DNA from 4 places in the Methylomonas defluvii genome. Region 1 is predicted to be linked to each of the others. Evidence: riboswitches for the same ligand, from Rfam matches in the RefSeq annotation. Region 1 holds a riboswitch; each other region holds the start of a gene.
The links. A riboswitch is a leader RNA that binds a small molecule or an ion and turns the genes downstream of it on or off. The one in region 1 is predicted to bind cyclic di-GMP.
Positions count from the first base shown of each region.

Region 1 (4,143 bases):
TCGGCCACCAGATCGTATAAATCCGGCGTATTGCCGTCGCGCAACTGTACAAATGTTTTCGATGCGGCCGAAGCATCGTAAAACTCTTCCAGATAAATGGAAGGCCGGCAGCAAATCGGAAAGTCGGCGGTGGGCGTGTCCGGATAGTCATTCACATCGACGCTGGCGATTAACGCATCGCGGTTTAGGTTAAGGACCAGCGCACCGCCGCTGACTGTAGCGGCTTGAACTTGGCTGATCGACAATACACCGAGAACGGCTAATAGCCAGGTGGATGATCGATGATTATTGATTTTCATAATGTCACACTCCTTGAAAGATATGGCTTACGGCCTATGCCGATAAAACCCAATAAGCCGCTAGCGAATAGCCAGACCGCAGCGGGTAGCGGCACCGCCGACACCTGTCCGCAACCGGCATAGGCACCCGTGCCCAAACAGAAACTGCCGACATCAACCAGTTGCGCGCCTTGCAACATGCCGGCGTTTTCCGGCGACATCAGTAAATCGCCACTCAACTGCCAGTTTCCGGCGTTGCTAAAGCTCAGGCTTAGGTTGTTTAAGTCGTACACCGCCATCGTGAAATAAATGTTATTGGCTAGGTACCAGCCGGTGCGGCCCAAAGTTTGCCGGTCGGCATCGTAGCGTAGCGAAAAATCGCCGTTGACCAAGCCGGCTCCAGTCGGCGGCCAGTTCGGCGCATAAAAACCCTGCACGCCTGTCATGCCCACTTGTGCCCCGGCCACGCCGGCCAGCGTGATGGTATCGATGGCAAAATCGGCTGATGTGGCTTTGACGTAACGCTGGCTGGCTTGCGGACTAGGATCGTTACCGATAGCCGTCAACTCAAACACCTGATTGAGTCCGGAAATCTCGGTGGTATTGAGTTGGCTAAGCAAATGGTCGCCGGTATTGGCCGGATTATCAGCATTGGACGTTGCCGTACTCCAAAACGTCGACAAGTAATAGCCCCCAGCGCATTCCGGTCCAGGTTCATCGTAAACGTACCGCCGGAAGGTGCATTCAATAGCGTGGCCTCAGCGCTTGCTGAGGCAATTCCCATACCGATGGCTAGCATCGCCCGCACGACCAAAGCGGGATAGCCACAGTTTTTGTTGATCTTCATAAAATCCCTATCAGCGGATGGTCAGAATAAGCCCTCTCCCTGCCTGAATACACAAGCGGCCGTAGTCGGCGGCATGCAGGCACGAAGAGGAATTTGTTGCCGAAAGTCCGGGCCCGAAGCGAATCTTGCCGACCGCTCCAAGCCCATGTTGCGCGTTAAGCCGCGACCGAGGCTTTTCTACGACTTGCACCCAGCAAGCCCAGCAGCCCGCTGCCGAACATCCAGACCGCCGCCGGTACCGGTACCGCCGATGGCGCCGTACTGGGAGCCAGGCTAAAAGTACCGACCACGGCATTGGTATTGGCGCCAACCAAACCGGCCCACAAACCGGTCCATTGCAAGTCGCCGCTCAGTAGTAATTCGCCATTGCCGTTCAGCGACTCGGAGACGTTGGTCAGCTTCAAGAAATTTTGGTAGCCAAAACCGGTATCGTAGGTTTTGATATTCCAGGTGCTTCCGGTTTTTACCAGGCTAAAGTCGTAGGGCGTCAAAATGCCGCTGCCGCCTTGGCTGGTCAACAACCAGGCGCCACTCAGACCGATTTGACCGACCGAGGTATTGCCGGCGTCCATCGTCGTGGCTTGTTCGGTACGGCCATAGGGACCAGCAGCCGGATAGCTGTTGGTCGTGGTGTTGGCATTAACCGCAAACGACATCGCGGTGCTGGCGGTTGCCGATAGCGTCGTTCCGCCCGTGGTTGCACCGGTGATACCCAATAAATTATCGCTGGCGCCCCAATGTTTCGCGACAATCCAGCCATTCGGATACCCGCTGCCGACATTGACCGATGCCGCTGCAAAAGCCGCATTGTTGATGGTGATGGTGGCATCACCGGTGACTTGTGCGGCGCTGGCAGTAGCAGGCGCCAAAGCGGCGGCCAATGCGCTGAAGGCGAGCAGGCTGGCGCTTACCAGTTGAGTGCGGTTGTAATGCAAGATTGTCATTTTTTATTCCTTAATAGTACGGTTAAAGTTAATCCGCAAATTGCGACCCGGAGTATGGGTCTTTAACTTGCAGGTAACCCGGCTGTCTTAATCTCCAAGACCCGTGGCTTTCCGGCTCCGTCTCGCGGCGGATGTGGCATGTTTGTCGCGGTCCTTACGACATCACTCTAAATCCCTGAGTGAGGTGCTCCTGAAAAACTCCTGTGGCAAATAGCTAAAGACGGCATCAATATTTGATTGAAAAACTCAGAAACCCGGCGCGGCCGGGCGCCGGCGCCACCCGGCCCTCGAAATAGCCATAGGGCTGAAAATAATCCTCATCGCTGAGATTCTTGACCGTGGCCGCCCATTGGAAACGCCCGGTTTCGTAAGCCAACGCCGCGTCGAAGCTGTGGTAGCCGGCGGTTTTAAAGCGATTGTTATTGGATAAATAAGCGCCGGCGCGGGCGTACACGCCGAAACCCAAGCTAAAACCTTGCAACTCATCTTGCTGAAAACGGTAATGCGCCCAGAGCCGCCCGGCATCCTCCGGAACTTGAGCCAAGCGATTGCCGGCAGCCACCCCGGCTTTGTCGTCCATGAAGCGGGCGTCGGTATGCGCATAGTTAGCCAGCACGCTGAAGCCCTCGACCGGTTGCCAGAGCAAATCCATTTCGATACCGCGCGAGCGTTGCTGCCCTGCCGCGACCGAACGCCGCAGGAAATCGCTACTGTCGGTGACCGCGACCTGGCTACGCTCAATTTGGTACAGCGCCAGTTGGCCGCTGAATTGATTCGCAAAATTGAACTTCAAGCCGGTTTCCAGATGATTCGACAATTCCGGCGCCGGCGTATCGACGAAATTGACAAACGGTTGGCCGCGCATGCCTTCGCTGTAGGAAACAAACCAGGAAACCTCCTCGTTCAGATCGATCACGCCGCCGAGGCGCGGCAACCATTTCAGCGTATCCGTTGTCTCGTGCACACCGGTTTGCGCATTATTAAAATCGATGCCAACCTTGCCCAGCCTAAGACCGGACAGCCAATGCAAACGCCGGTACAGCGTGCTTTGCCACTGCAGGTAAGCGCCGTAAGTGAGGTTTTCGATGAACTGATTTTCCTGGCCAGGACCGGGTACGGCATAAGGGGAGTCAAATATCGGTGCCCGCAAATCGACCGTACCAACACCAAAACCCAAGGCGCCGAAATCGCCCTCGATAAAGCCGGCATCTTGCAAACGACTGTAATCAGCGCCCAACAAAAGATTGTTTTCGCTGGGACCCAACTTAAATTTGCCCTGTAAATTGCCCAATACGCTACGTTCATGCTGTTCTTGAAACAATTCGGCATTCACCAATGCCCAGCTCGATACCGGCAGTAAAGGCCGGTCCGCGATCAGGCCATCGCTTCCGAACAAGGTCTGAATTTTCTCGTCGAATTTAGCCTGCGCATAGCGCGCCTTCAGGTTTAAGTGCCAGCTCCGGGTGAGCTGCCGGTCCAGCGTCGCCCATACCGCATCGGCATCCGAATGGCTATCGGGCAGATTGGCCGGCCCCGGGAACAAGTCGGGCCGGGTAGCAAAATCGCCGGCGATGCTGCCGGTGGCGGGCAAGCCCTGGTACTCCGGTTGCTGCCAACGCGACAGTTTGGCTTGGATCGTCAAACGGGTTTGGTCGTTATCGGTCAGCGTCAGGGCCGGGTTAAGGTTAAAACGCTGCGTTTCGATTATGTCGATGTTATGTCTGGCGTTGGTATATTCGCCGGTCATGCGCAACAAAATATTGGCGTTTAGCGGTTGATTGATATCGAAATACGGCTGATAAAAGCTGTGGCTGCCGATTCTAAAACCCGCTTCGCCGAAGGCTTTGGCCTGCGGCAATTTGGCAAGCAGATTCACCACCCCGCCCACCGGGGAGCCCGAGCCACCGCTGTAGAGCAAGGCGTTAGAACCCTTCAGCACTTCGATTCTGTCGATATTAATAGTGCTTTCCCGGTCACCGGGGTTGTAGTACTGGGTAAAGCCGTCCAGCAGTTGTTCGGAACGAAAACCGCGAATTAAGGTGCCTTCGATAACCGGACTGTAGAGCGTATTGCG
Region 1 is NZ_JAXARY010000011.1:124,769-128,911, reverse strand. It holds gene QLH52_RS13330 (hypothetical protein) at 1-299, opposite strand, end outside; gene QLH52_RS13325 (hypothetical protein) at 296-961, opposite strand; gene QLH52_RS13320 (hypothetical protein) at 1,281-2,069, opposite strand; cyclic di-GMP riboswitch class I at 2,139-2,217, opposite strand; gene QLH52_RS13315 (TonB-dependent siderophore receptor) at 2,296-4,143, opposite strand, start outside.

Region 2 (4,143 bases), on a different contig from region 1:
TAGCCACCGCTTCGCCGTCGGCAAAGTCTTCCAGACACAATTCCATATCGCCGGAACCACTAATTTCGTGCTTCACAGGACCGGCCAAAGAAGAACCTACCCAGTCAGGATTCAAACCGGCCGTGCTGCAAGGGTTGTTTAGGAATTTAACGTACTGTTGCGCGCCGGTACCGGAACCGTCGATACGTTTGCAAAAATGCACTTTAGTATCGTTAGGGGTTACGTTTCTGACAGTGCCGTCGGAATCGGTGTAAGTCAAACCGGCAGTCAAGCTGGTTAAGGCCGTGCCGTTTACTTTAAACTCGGACCATCTTTTGATTTGACCGGAGATCAACTCAGCCACTTGTTGTTTGCTCAAGCTAGGCATACAAGCTTCGGTGTAATCGCCCGGTGCGCAGCTGCCGCCAAAACCGGCCAACAGGTTTTGCGCTCTTTGTAAAGCCACATACAAGTTATCGGAAACCGGCACGCCAAATACCAAGGCCGCCGCAGGCACCACGTTCAGAGCCGCGTCGGCAGCCACTGGATCAACCGCAGAAGCGTTTGAAGGTTTGTTTGGGCCAACAAACAATTTTGGCTCAACATCGGAAATACCGGCATCGGACAGCACGTTGGTCAGGTTAGCGCCGCTGGCGTTGCAAAACCAAGTGTTGGTCGCGCCTTGTTGCGTGCAGTTACCGTTGTCGATACGCATCGCCGCAATCGCCACGCCGTCGATCAGCGGGTTAACGCCTTGCGCAGAACCGCCGGCAGAACGTTTGTGGAACAGGACTTTAGCCGTGGTTGCCGCAGAACCGTTGACGGTCAGGCCGGGTACGTTAGTAGAGTTCAGTGTGCAGAAATAAGCACTATGGTTTTTACCTTCGGAACCCGCTGTACCGTTATCTTTAAATACATCCAAAGTACCGGCGTCGCACAAGTTCACAAACAAGGCAGCCAGGGCTTTGTCTTGCGCGCTAGCGCCGGACATGAAGATTTCGATATCCGGCGTAACGCTTGGCGCATGCGCGGATGCGCCTTGCGAAAAACCTGCCAGAGAAGCCACTGCGATAGCAGCAGACAATAATTGCTTTTTCATTGTATATCTCTCAATGGATTAAATTTAAAGTGTGAGCCGACCCGTTCATGAAGGGGGAACCAGCAAAACAGAATCCGGCCGGCTCAAGCCGCTTACGGAATTAAACCGCCAGCGATTTACGACGAGTGGCGCGCAGTACACCCATCAGACCGGCGCCGAACATCCAAACCGCAGCAGGTAGTGGCACAGCAGCAGGCGCAGCGGTATAGGTCAAAGAACCGACGTTGCCGTTGATTGCGAAATTCCATACGCCTGGGAAAGTGACTAATTCGCCGGTGTCGAAGTCATCGGCATTGGCTCTTTCGCGAACAAAAGACAATGCTGTGCCTAACTGACCTTGCGCGGTAAATGGCAAGGCAGTTTGGAAATCGTTACCGTAAACAGCTGTGTATCCTTGCTGGCCGACAGTTTTGAAGGTACTCAAGTTGTTGCTGTTAGCATCTTGAGTTTGGATATAGCTGACCAAATCATTCCATTTACCCATCGTGTTGCTAATGTCTGGAGCGTTCGCGTCGATGCTGGATGGTGAAGGCACTACAGAAGTGGTGTAAAAACCAAATTTAGCTAAGTCGGTCAATTCATTCAATACACCATGACCACCAGAAACACCCCAGGCAACGTTGTTGCCGGCAGTGTAAGCAGCAGCGAACGATTGGAAGTTGTTGTCGCTCAGTGTGAATGACAATGGTTGGCTAGGATTAGCCAAAAATTGTTCAACAGTGATGCCCAAATCCAGCGTGTAAGAGTTTTGTGCTGTGTAGTTAACCAGGTTAAACAAAAACTCACTACCGTCTGCTGTTGCATCGCCGATAGCTTGGATACGCGCTTCCGCGGCGCCTGAAGCGGCCGCTGCCAATACTGCAACTGCCAACAATTTTTTAGACAATTTCATTTTTAAAACCTCATGTTTAAATTTCGATTAATGACATAAGGTGACAGCCCAGCCGTCTTGACCTGCAAGACCCGTGACTTTCCGTCCCCGCTTCACAACGAGTTTGGCTTTTACACGCTTTAGATTGCACTCGACACCATCTAACATCCTGACAGCGCCGCTTTGTTGCCCCCGCTACCATGTTCCGCCTAGCCTCCTCCCTATCCTCTTCCTTCGCCGCTCCTTGTTCGTGCCGTCCATGTTCCCTAGTTGCTCCCGAATCTTTGCTGAACGGCCGTTCCTCAACCCCTCAACTTGGCGCGAATTATTCCAGAGCAATAGCGGCGTTTCGGTTACAGCATTGTTAAATTAACGTGACATGTAATACATCTGTATTACAAAGCCGGCCGCTAACACGAAAATTCAGCGGATGACCGGGCGGGAGGGAGTGATGAAATCTAAGATTCTATTTGCGGGGGTCGCATCAGTGCGATTCAGTTAAGGAAGAAACCCCTTTTCCTCCGGGAGAAGCTGGGAATGCGGGAATCAAATAAACTATTTTCGGTGTAGCCTAGGTATTAGTGGCCGCTAGCTCTCGACGGCAAGGGCCTTGCTGACTATTGAGCAAGTTAGTTAAACCCAAAAAGTCCGTCATGCCGCCGGGATAAGGGCGTCCGGTGCCATGGATGGCAAGCTTCGAACTCTGCGTGCGCTGAACACGGCATTCCCCGACAAGCAAACGCCTTGCGACCGCTTCACCAATCGATTGGGAACACTGGGCTCCCGCCTGCGCGGGAGCGACGGACGTTAAAGGCCAGGCTAATATGAAGGCGGGCTAAACAACGCCCAACAAGACTTTGGCGTTAACGATACCGTCCGCATCGGCCGGTTTTTCCACATCGATTTGCAGCACTTGCAAGCGGTGTTTGGTTTCCAAAATTGTCAACCATGACATCAGTCGGTCGAAGGCCAGATTTTCCAGCCAGACGCTGACTTTGTCCTCGCCTTCCGGTGACAGATGTTTGATCGCCGGTTTTATATCCAGCTGTTGGCTGCTGAAATCGACTAACGCCAGCGGCGATTGATTACCGCCATCCACTGCCGGCGTATCAACCGCGGCTTGTTGCCGCAAAGCCGCCGCTTCGTTGCCGACTTGTTGTAAATAGCTATAGATTTGCCTTTGCGCCTGGATTTTTAGCGTCAGCAAGCGGCTTTGTTCAGCAATTGGTTGGTAAAACAGCAGGTATGCGCCATACACCAGTACGACCAATAAACCGCCCAGCCCCAGCACTCGCTCTCTGGGTGATAGTTCAGCAAAACGCTGGGTTAAGTCATTTTTCGCGAATCTCAAGTTGCGCCTCCACGCCGTTTGCGCCGCTGTCGGCCGATTGAATTTTGACCTGCATGCTGCTTTGCAACTGCTGTTTAAATTGCTCCAGCTGGCCGATGTCTTCGGCAACCACATGCAACTGCAAACCTCCGTTCAGAAAATTGAGTTTTTTCAAATGCACAGCCGGCGTGTCTTTTAATACCAAGCCTGACCGGTAAAACAAGCGCATGAAACCGCTACCGATGACATCGTGTTGTTTTCTGAGCTGCGCCAATTGTTGCTCGGCTTGGGCTTTGACATTGACGATGCGCTTAACCTCGGGAAAGGTCTGTTTGAACAAGGCTTGGGTTTTAGCTTCCCACTCGCTCAGCTCGGCTTGCTGTTGCCAGTAGGTGTGCAATAAGGCGTAGCTCTGCACCGCCAAGGCCACCGCCAAAATAATGGCCGCTGGCAGCCACTGTTGCCAGCGGCCTACTTGCCGGCTGCTGGCGGCATAGGCACCGCTCAACAAATTCAGCTCAGCCGGCAATAATTCGACGGCACTCGCCATGAATGGCAAAAGCTTTGCTATGACTGTTTCCAAACCTTCAATTGCCAAACCATCCGGCAGCTTGATGTCTTCGCTGGCTTTGCATAGCAGCAAAGTCTGGCAATCGACACCTTCGGCACAGGCTTTTTCCAACAGTTGCGGCAGAAATTGCGCATCCACGCCGCCGCCCAAATAGGCAGCGCTGCGCAAAATAGCGTTGCTGTCGTCGAGCAACAAAGTCGTTTGTCCAAGCTGATACGGCAGGCATAAGGTTTCCGGATACGCAGCTGCCAGCTCTAAACCGGCTTCGCGAAACGGAGTAAGCAGCGCCGCTA
Region 2 is NZ_JAXARY010000021.1:13,364-17,506, reverse strand. It holds gene QLH52_RS19160 (hypothetical protein) at 1-1,078, opposite strand, end outside; gene QLH52_RS19155 (hypothetical protein) at 1,179-1,970, opposite strand; cyclic di-GMP riboswitch class I at 2,010-2,088, opposite strand; gene QLH52_RS19150 (type II secretion system protein M) at 2,785-3,300, opposite strand; gene gspL (type II secretion system protein GspL) at 3,281-4,143, opposite strand, start outside.
Region 2: another riboswitch for cyclic di-GMP. It lies ahead of QLH52_RS19155 (hypothetical protein); the one in region 1 lies ahead of QLH52_RS13320 (hypothetical protein).

Region 3 (4,143 bases), on a different contig from region 1:
CAAACAAACCGTAATCGGCGGTATGCCCCCAGTTTGTCGCGCCGTCTTTATAAGCTTTGGCGCCCATGCCTATGCCGTGGCCGCTGGCGGTTTGCGAGTTGGCAACGCCGCCGTCATTGTGGATCATCGCTACCCAGGTGGCGGGCAAATTGCCAATATATCCTGGATCGCCGGCCGACCATGGGCCTGCGGCAGAACCGTCCGGTAAGGGATCTCCGGAAGCCAAATTGTAGGTTACGTGAGCGCTAGCCATGCCGCTGATCGACATTAACGCGCCCATGGCGCCGGCTAATGCTAGTTTCTTAAAGGTTAAGTTTGCTGTCATTTTGGATCTCTATTGAATCAAATATATGAGCTAAAGCCTGTTGTTAAACAGCGCTTGGTGAGGGGATTGCCGTAGTTTGGCGGCAATCCCGCTGGGTAATTAAGCCGCTAGTGCTTGTTTGCGGCGGCCGAAACCGATCAAGCCGGCCATCGCGCTGCCGAACAGCCAGACTGCGCCTGGAACAGGCACTGCCGAAGTGGTAACCAGTACGTCGTAGGTCACGCCATCGAGCGCGCCGCCACCGTGCGCGCCGACCACCAAGGTATAAAAGCCATTGGTGTGCAGCCCGGGTGTGCCTGTGGCATTCCACTCGGCTTGGTCGAACACAAACGAGTAGAACAAGGTGTCGGAAGTGCTGCTCATGCTGGCTGTCCAGATAGCTTCGCCCAAGCTTGAGCCTTGCAGGCCCGTTTCGCCGATTGTGGCAGCCGCGTTACGGTCAGATGTGGAACTGCTGTCCACATTGCGATACAGGGCCACGTCCAATAAGCCGTTAAATTGGCTGTAATCGGCGTCGTTTTTCACCGTAATGGTGGTTTTGATATTGCCCGCGCTGGCGCAGTTAGCGCTTGCTGTGTTTGCGCCGCAGCTAATATGAATCAAGCCGTAGTCCAGTCCCAGGCCGGTTGAAGCTGAATTGCCTGCTACCGCCAAGTAAGGATGGTCGCCATCAGCCGGTAGGTCGGCCATGATGGTGCCCCAGGTGGCGGCGTTGGTGCCGCCGTTTTTGTCCGAGTAAGCTTTCCACAAGCTACCGATAGTGTTGGTGCCGAAGCTAGGGTTTGAGTTAATAAGATTTGCTGTCAGTGCGCCATCGTTGTCTGTAGCGCTGGAGCCGGTATGTAATTCGCGTTTGGTGAAACCTGTAGCTGTTGTATGCTGACCTGAATACCACATATAGGGCAGGTTGCCTGCTACTTCTGTGGCTGTCTCAGCCGCGGTACCTGTGCCCGGAATTAAGGTGTTCGCGTTTAAGTCGCCGACTGTATAAACGTTGGTACCGTTGGCGACTCTATTGGTGCCGTTGGAGTTTGCAGATACACCGTCTGTACCGTTGATGCTGTTGGCGATGCCGAAGCCGATGGCGGAGTTACCGGAGGCTACTGTGCCCGCGCCGGTCAGGTTGTAGTAAGAGTGCGCGAACGCTTGGCTGGAAACAGCCGCCAGGCCAGTTGTCAAAATAGCTGCTATAGCCGTTTTATGAAAGATCATGATCGTCCTCTTTTGTTATTGGAATTAAAGGTAACAGCGAAACTGACAAAACTTGACCAACAGCAGCGAGCCAAACTTTGCCCTCGCCCATGGCGCGCATGGGGGCAATCCGGCCTTCTTTAAATCGTTTTTTAAGAACCGTGATTTTCCGGCCCCGCCTCACGACGGGTGTGGCAATGCTTGCTTTCAGAGATTTGCTCATTCCGCCAGCGGCAGACATGGCAGGGATAGAGACCTACTAACCGCTTTTCGGAAAGCAAACCACGAAGCAAGTACACTAGTTACAGCGAATAGCGGGCCAACTTAATAAAATATATAAATATCATTGTATTGCTGCTTATTTTTCCTGGGATGGCATGAGTGAGCGGCTGGCGAAATTCAGCGAAATAGCGCATGCGCTTATTTTAAATAACACAGTTCAATTGTTGGGAGATAATCCCCGCTTGGTGGTGAAGTTTGTTTTGGTGGATTTGATCAGGAATTTCTTTATTTTCTAGTCGTTTATTGTTAGGTTGTTGCGCCGCTAATTGGGTTGGCACGAGATTTTTCTGTGGAGAGATGTATGCAAAAAACCGATAAAACCCCGCTGTGGGTGTTCCTGGCCCTGTCGAGTATAGAAACCCGCAAAGGCGCGTTACTGTTGATCTGGAGTAGTATTGTTTTTACTCTTTACTGTGTGCCTTGGCCGCTCTATTTCGATGGCAACGGTTGGGTTGCCAAATTATTTTTGATCGACGATTGGGAATGGTTTGCGATGATGCTGCCTATGACGTTTTGGTACTGGCTGAGCATGAGGTGGGTGGATAAAAACGGCGGCTGGCGTTTGGCTGGTGCGTGATATGCCGCACTATTTTTTGGGAGGGCATGATTCGTCAGATCGTGACGCTTGTTCCTAAAAGATCAGCTCGTAGATTATCTTTCGATCTTGTAAGCGACTAGCCTAATTCCTTATTTGCCATGGCATGTAGCGGTTGGAGTGAAGGTTGCTATCAAAAATCGATTGAATACTTAGGTGGCCGCCATCCAGGTTTGGTCGGCTTTCCACCTTCTTAAGCAAGCGGCGGTCGTATATCGCTGCGATGCTTTCTTCAATTTAGTGTTGTTTCTATGCTTTCACACATTCTGCCCAAAGCCGAAATATCCATTCGCGAAAACCTGCGTTGGTTATACATTCTTAGAAATTTGATGCTGTTTGCCGTTACGGTGGCGGTGTTTATTGCAGTGAACGGCCTGGGTATTAATTTGCCGCAAAACCAGCTGTGGCTGGCGATTTTTGCGATTTCCATACTTAATCTTTACACCTGGCTACGGCTGAGGACGCCGGAAGAAGTTACCGAGCACGAGATTTTTTCGCAAATATGCATGGATGTACTGGCGTTGGCCTATTTACTTTATTTGACCGGCGGCGCGTCAAACCCGATCATTTGGGTGTTTCTGCTGCCTTTGATTGTAACTGCCATCATGCTGCCGCAGGCTTATGCCTGGAATATGGTGATCATTACCTCCTGCGTGTATACGGTGCTGATTGCCTACAACGTACCCTTGCCGGCTGTCGAGCCGCACATGGCCCATCCGGCGATGACGGAGATGACGCCGGAAATGAGCCTGCAAATGCATTTGATGAACGACAGGCGTTATTTCAATCTGCATGTATTCGGTATGTGGTTTGGTTTTGTGTTTAGCGCCGGCTTAGTCGCCTTTTTTGTGGTCGAACTGTCCAAGACCTTGAAAGAGCGGGAGCGTAATTTAGCGGATGCCCGCGAGAGTGCGCTACGCGACGAGCGCGTGGTGTCCCTGGGCACCTTGGCGGCCAGCGCCGCGCATGATATGGGTACGCCGCTGGGCACGATCGCCATTTTGACGCATGAGATGGCGGAAGAGCTGTCGGCACATCGCTATCCGGAACTGCATCAAAAACTGATGATTGTGCAGCAGCAGATTGATCGCTGCAAACAAGCTTTGTCGGTGATGTCGGCCTCCGCCGGCGAGATGCGGGCGGAATCCGGCAAGGTGATGCTGGTGAGCGAATATATCGATGAAGTATTAGGCCAGTGGCGCACGCATAAAGCCGCTACCAGGCTCAAGCTATTTATTTCGCCGAATGTGGATATGGAAGCGCGCGTGATTGCGGAACGTACGGTGACTCACTCCATCATTAATATCCTAAATAACGCTGCCGAGGCATCGCCGGTCGATGCGGGCATCGAGTTTCATGTGGAATGGGATGAAGCAACGCTAAACTTGAAAATCCGGGATTTCGGTCCAGGCTTGCCGGCTGAATTTATCGAGTTTGCCGGACACCAACCGGTCAAGAGCAATAAGCAAGGTATGGGAGTTGGCTTGTTTTTGACTTATACCACTATCAAGCGACTCGGCGGTAAAATACAGTTCAGTAATTTAGAGTCGGGCGGTGCTTGCGTTGAAATCAGTTTGCCGCTTTTAGCTAAGGAGAGTATGCATGAACCAATTACCTATGGATAAGCCCAATTTATTGCTTGTCGATGATGACGTCACCTTTTGTTCGGTGTTGAAGCCGGCGTTGGAAAAGCGCAATTTTCAAGTGACTGTCGCCAATGATGTTGATACGGCGATGAAACTGGCGGAGC
Region 3 is NZ_JAXARY010000013.1:30,971-35,113, reverse strand. It holds gene QLH52_RS14410 (hypothetical protein) at 1-325, opposite strand, end outside; gene QLH52_RS14405 (hypothetical protein) at 425-1,537, opposite strand; cyclic di-GMP riboswitch class I at 1,638-1,722, opposite strand; gene QLH52_RS14400 (hypothetical protein) at 2,100-2,375, shown strand; gene QLH52_RS14395 (ATP-binding protein) at 2,645-4,018, shown strand; gene QLH52_RS14390 (response regulator transcription factor) at 3,996-4,143, shown strand, end outside.
Region 3: another riboswitch for cyclic di-GMP. It lies ahead of QLH52_RS14405 (hypothetical protein); the one in region 1 lies ahead of QLH52_RS13320 (hypothetical protein).

Region 4 (4,143 bases), on a different contig from region 1:
TCGACTATCAGTGCCGTGTTGTCGCCCAGACTTTGCAGTAACCGTTGTTTGCGACGCGCCGGACCCAGCAAACCGACCAACTCGCCGGTTTGGGTAATCAACATGCGCGCGCCGGCCTTTTGGTAGGTCGAGCCAAAGGTTTGTTGCCAAAAATTGGCGTGCGTTTTTTAGTGGATGATTCCTGCACTGACTATTCCTATAAAGAGATTGCCGCTCGAGCAGTTAAAAACTGATTAGGGTTTTGTCCGCGACTTATTGACGGCCTCCTAGCACAAAATGCATAAGGTGTGGAAACTCAAGCCTTGGCTTTTTTATCCTTACGGATGCCCCGGACCGCATACGTCCTGGCTTTATCTTTGGCGGTTTCCGCAAAGAAGGTCTTCCAGGTCTCGCCGCCTCTGTCGGCAATTGCCGCCGAAATATCCTTAAATAAACTGATACCTTCCAACACCATTGTCGGGGTAAAACCATAATCGTGGGTGAGGTAGTAACTGATGCTCATCAGATAGGTTTTTTCTCTACTCATGAGCTTGATCAGACGCTGCTTTTGTTTATCGTAGACATAGTAAGAGGTCAGCGCCAGCAGGCTCAGGCCAAAAAATTTCGTCCACAACAAAATGTAGGCATCGTCTTCATAGAGCTTCTGACCCTTGTTCAAAATGGCATCGGTTTTATTCATATGTATCCTCGGTGAAAGTGTCGGGCATCTTAATTTAAGTTTGAAAATTTTGTGTTGGAAATATTGGATAGTGTCGTCATAACACAGCCGCCCAAAGCGCAATACCGCGTAACTACAAGGCTACCAAGAACCAAGCGATGTTTTTAGCTTAACCAGTAGCTATGCCATGCCATCGCCTTAAATGCAAAAAAGCCTTCTCCACCTGATGGCAAAGGCGATTAGAGGAATCAACCTTTTTCTGGGGCTGAGTGATTTTCATCGACAATTGACAGATGACTAAAGCTCTGGCGAGGCCGGTCGTCGATTGCCGACGAAGTCATGATACGCATGAGAATGTTGGATTATTATTTCGGAGTTCGTTCCAGCACCCTGATTTTTAAGCACCCAGCTTGGTATATCACTACCCAAACTGATGACTTTTACCCTTACGGCGCAAACTCAAAGCTGCCGCCATAATCTCTTAAAAAAAATAAGGGATATAACCCACAATACGCGAAATAACACACTCTGCATAGCGTTATAGCCATCTAAAACCCCAGAAAACCGCCACACTTATTACTACTCCACCCTATCAAACAAAACAGCCTATCGCATTGTTTTATATGAACATAACCATAGAAAAACACTAGCAACCCTTGCTCAAATATATTTTGGCGCATGTTTTGCTTTATAAATAGTGCTGCACCCACCTGGGCGCAGCCACCAAGTCGCCACACTCGTCGCAAGGCGGGGCCGGAAAGCTGCGGATCTGATTCAGATAGTCGAGCTGCCTCTTATGAGCGGGTAAGAGAAGGGTCTAGCCGGTCGAGATTCATACACCGACAACTACCCATAGCGCTCGCTCACTGGTCAGGAATAGTTTGTTGTATCACCTGATTAGCTAAACCCGTTGTTTAACTCACTACGCAAGCAAGCCCGGTATTTAAAACTCTTTGGACGGTCTCTCTCGCAACCATAGCGTAGCGTGATCAATTCAGGAATATTGAAATACATAGCGGTTTTAAGGCTGTTCAAATTGCGCGGGAAGCCATCGGCCCAGCACTTACCGTACGCAAAGGACCGGAAAGTAAGAGGCTGACATCGCGGCATCCGGCGCAGGTGCGTTAGGCAACGACTCGCAAAGGGAATTGCGAAACATTGAATGTCGCCGGTAAAACCTACCGGTAAAAATCTTCGTCTTACTATGAAAGGAATTGAAATATGTCTGTTAACACGAAACATGCGCCTGCCTTGAAAAAGGTCGCTGCAACACTTGCTATTTCACTTTTAGGCCTCGGCAATGTACAAGCCGAGACCGTAAACGGCACCATCTATAAAACCGTCGACCCGGTTCACGGCGCCGGCACCACAATCGATTTCTACTCGTTCTCCTTGTCATCAGCTGCCAATGTGATAATCGATGTCCTGGCGAATGAAGGCTACGCAGCGGGCTGGGGCGCGCATCCCGGCGCGTATGTCGATATAAACGGCGACGGCGAACTGACACTGGCAGATAGCCAATTCCGCATTTTTCAGGACACAGTCTCACTGACTACCGAAATCGTCAGCGGCGACGACAGCCCAGCTTACACCATACCCGGCAATACCGGCGGATGGGCCGATGGCAGCTTGTTGAGCCGAGACTCCTACCTGGCTACTGCATTGGACGTGGGCAATTACATTATTGCTTTTGGCGATTACTCTCTAACCATCGAAGAAGCTGTGCTGGGCTTCAACAAGGGCGACACCATCACCGGTGCGACCGGCGTCAACCCGATAACGGGCGCCACCGGTCAGGATCATTTCGATTATCAAATTACCCTGACCGCCACCGACTACGTCACCGGAGCCAGCCTGCCTTTGACCATCACCGGCGAGGGTGTTAGCGCAGTGCCGGTGCCAGGGGCCGTTTGGTTGTTCGGTTCTGCATTAATGGGATTCAGTGTATTAGGCAAACGCCGCACCGCGTAACCCCGGCAAACAAGAGCGAAAAGGTCAGCCGACATCAGCTGTCGACTCACCCCTCGCAATGCATGTCTAAACCCTTTGGAGATGTCTATCTTTTGGCTGCCAGGCCCGAAATACTCAGACAAATCCAAATTAAACAGCAACTTAAATCTACCACAATCGTAAACAACGATGTGGTAGATATTGGAGACACTCAAAAATGAACATCGATTTACAAACTATTTTTAAAATCACCCTATCGTCCGCCGCGCTAACCCTTGCCGTTGCTCAACCTGCGACGGCGGCTTGGTCAGGCGCCGATAACACTCTCGAGCTGGGCACCAGCATCTCAAACCCTAGTTTTAATTCCAGCAATTTGGGCTTCGCGGGCAATCCGTCTCTGTCCAATGATGGTTGGGGCATGCAAGGTGCATTTACCAACTTCTATTTGAGCTCATCAGCCCAATCCGTGACTGTCGACGCGCGTTCGTCCGCCGCAAACTTTCCGGCCTTTTCAATTTTCAGAACCAATGTGGCTTATTCGGGTGAAACGGTCGGCGTCGATACACCGGCTGAGCTAACCGGCCAAATTCACAAATTTAACTCGGTCGGCCAAGCCGGCGATCCAGGCATTATGTGGGCAACCGGCGCGGACGGCATTGTCGAAACCCTGGGCTACGTCAGTTCCTCAAGCAAAAACTACGTTAACTCTTTCGGCGGCGTCATCGACTCCGGCGCCCACGATGTCAGTATCGACAATCTGTATGAAACCGGCGTATCCGGCACTATAGGCGTCACCGGCAACCCTGCTTTTGCCAACACCAAAAGATTCGCGACCTTGACACTGAACGACTTGCAAGCTGGCTGGTATGCCGTGTTCGTCGGCGGTGCAGACGTCCTCGGAAGCAGTGCCGGCATCTCTTTGAACATTTCCGCGTCGGCCGCCCCTTCTACCTACACACCGGCGGCGGTGCCAGTACCCTCCGCTGTCTGGCTGTTCGGCACGGCACTGGCCGGCTTTATAGGCAGAGGCAAACGCAACGCTAAAGCGTAAGCCAACACCCAGCACATAAGCCGATGTTCCTATAAAAAAAGGAAGCTTGGCGAGGGACTTCGCCAAAGGAATAAGGATGGCCGATAAATTACGCTGTGTGGTTTATCGGCCTTTTTTATAGCTTGAGCCCGCTGATGCGGGCGTTTTGGCCGTATTTGTTGCCAACCAACCATTTCTCAGTGGAGTTTCACCATGACATTGTTTCGTCATAGCCAATTAGCGATTGTTTTAGCCGGAGGTGTACTGCTCAGTTTCAGCGCCGCCGCGGTCGAATTGGCACTAGGGCCCATGCCGATAAGCCTGAAGCATTTGCCCGTTCCGCCTGTTCCCGGACTACTGGACGGCCCGGACCCTATTGTCGTCAACAAGAATGCCGCGATTGCCTTGGGCAAAGCGCTGTTCTGGGACACTAACGTGGGTAGCGACGGCATGGCCTGTGCGTCCTGCCACTTCCACGCCGGCGCCGACGGCAGAGTAAAAAATC
Region 4 is NZ_JAXARY010000030.1:23,270-27,412, reverse strand. It holds partial or broken gene QLH52_RS22270 (XdhC family protein) at 1-131, opposite strand, end outside; gene QLH52_RS22265 (hypothetical protein) at 296-679, opposite strand; partial or broken gene QLH52_RS22260 (IS5/IS1182 family transposase) at 792-896, opposite strand; cyclic di-GMP riboswitch class I at 1,379-1,453, shown strand; gene QLH52_RS22255 (hypothetical protein) at 1,880-2,629, shown strand; gene QLH52_RS22250 (hypothetical protein) at 2,826-3,659, shown strand; gene QLH52_RS22245 (cytochrome-c peroxidase) at 3,852-4,143, shown strand, end outside.
Region 4: another riboswitch for cyclic di-GMP. It lies ahead of QLH52_RS22255 (hypothetical protein); the one in region 1 lies ahead of QLH52_RS13320 (hypothetical protein).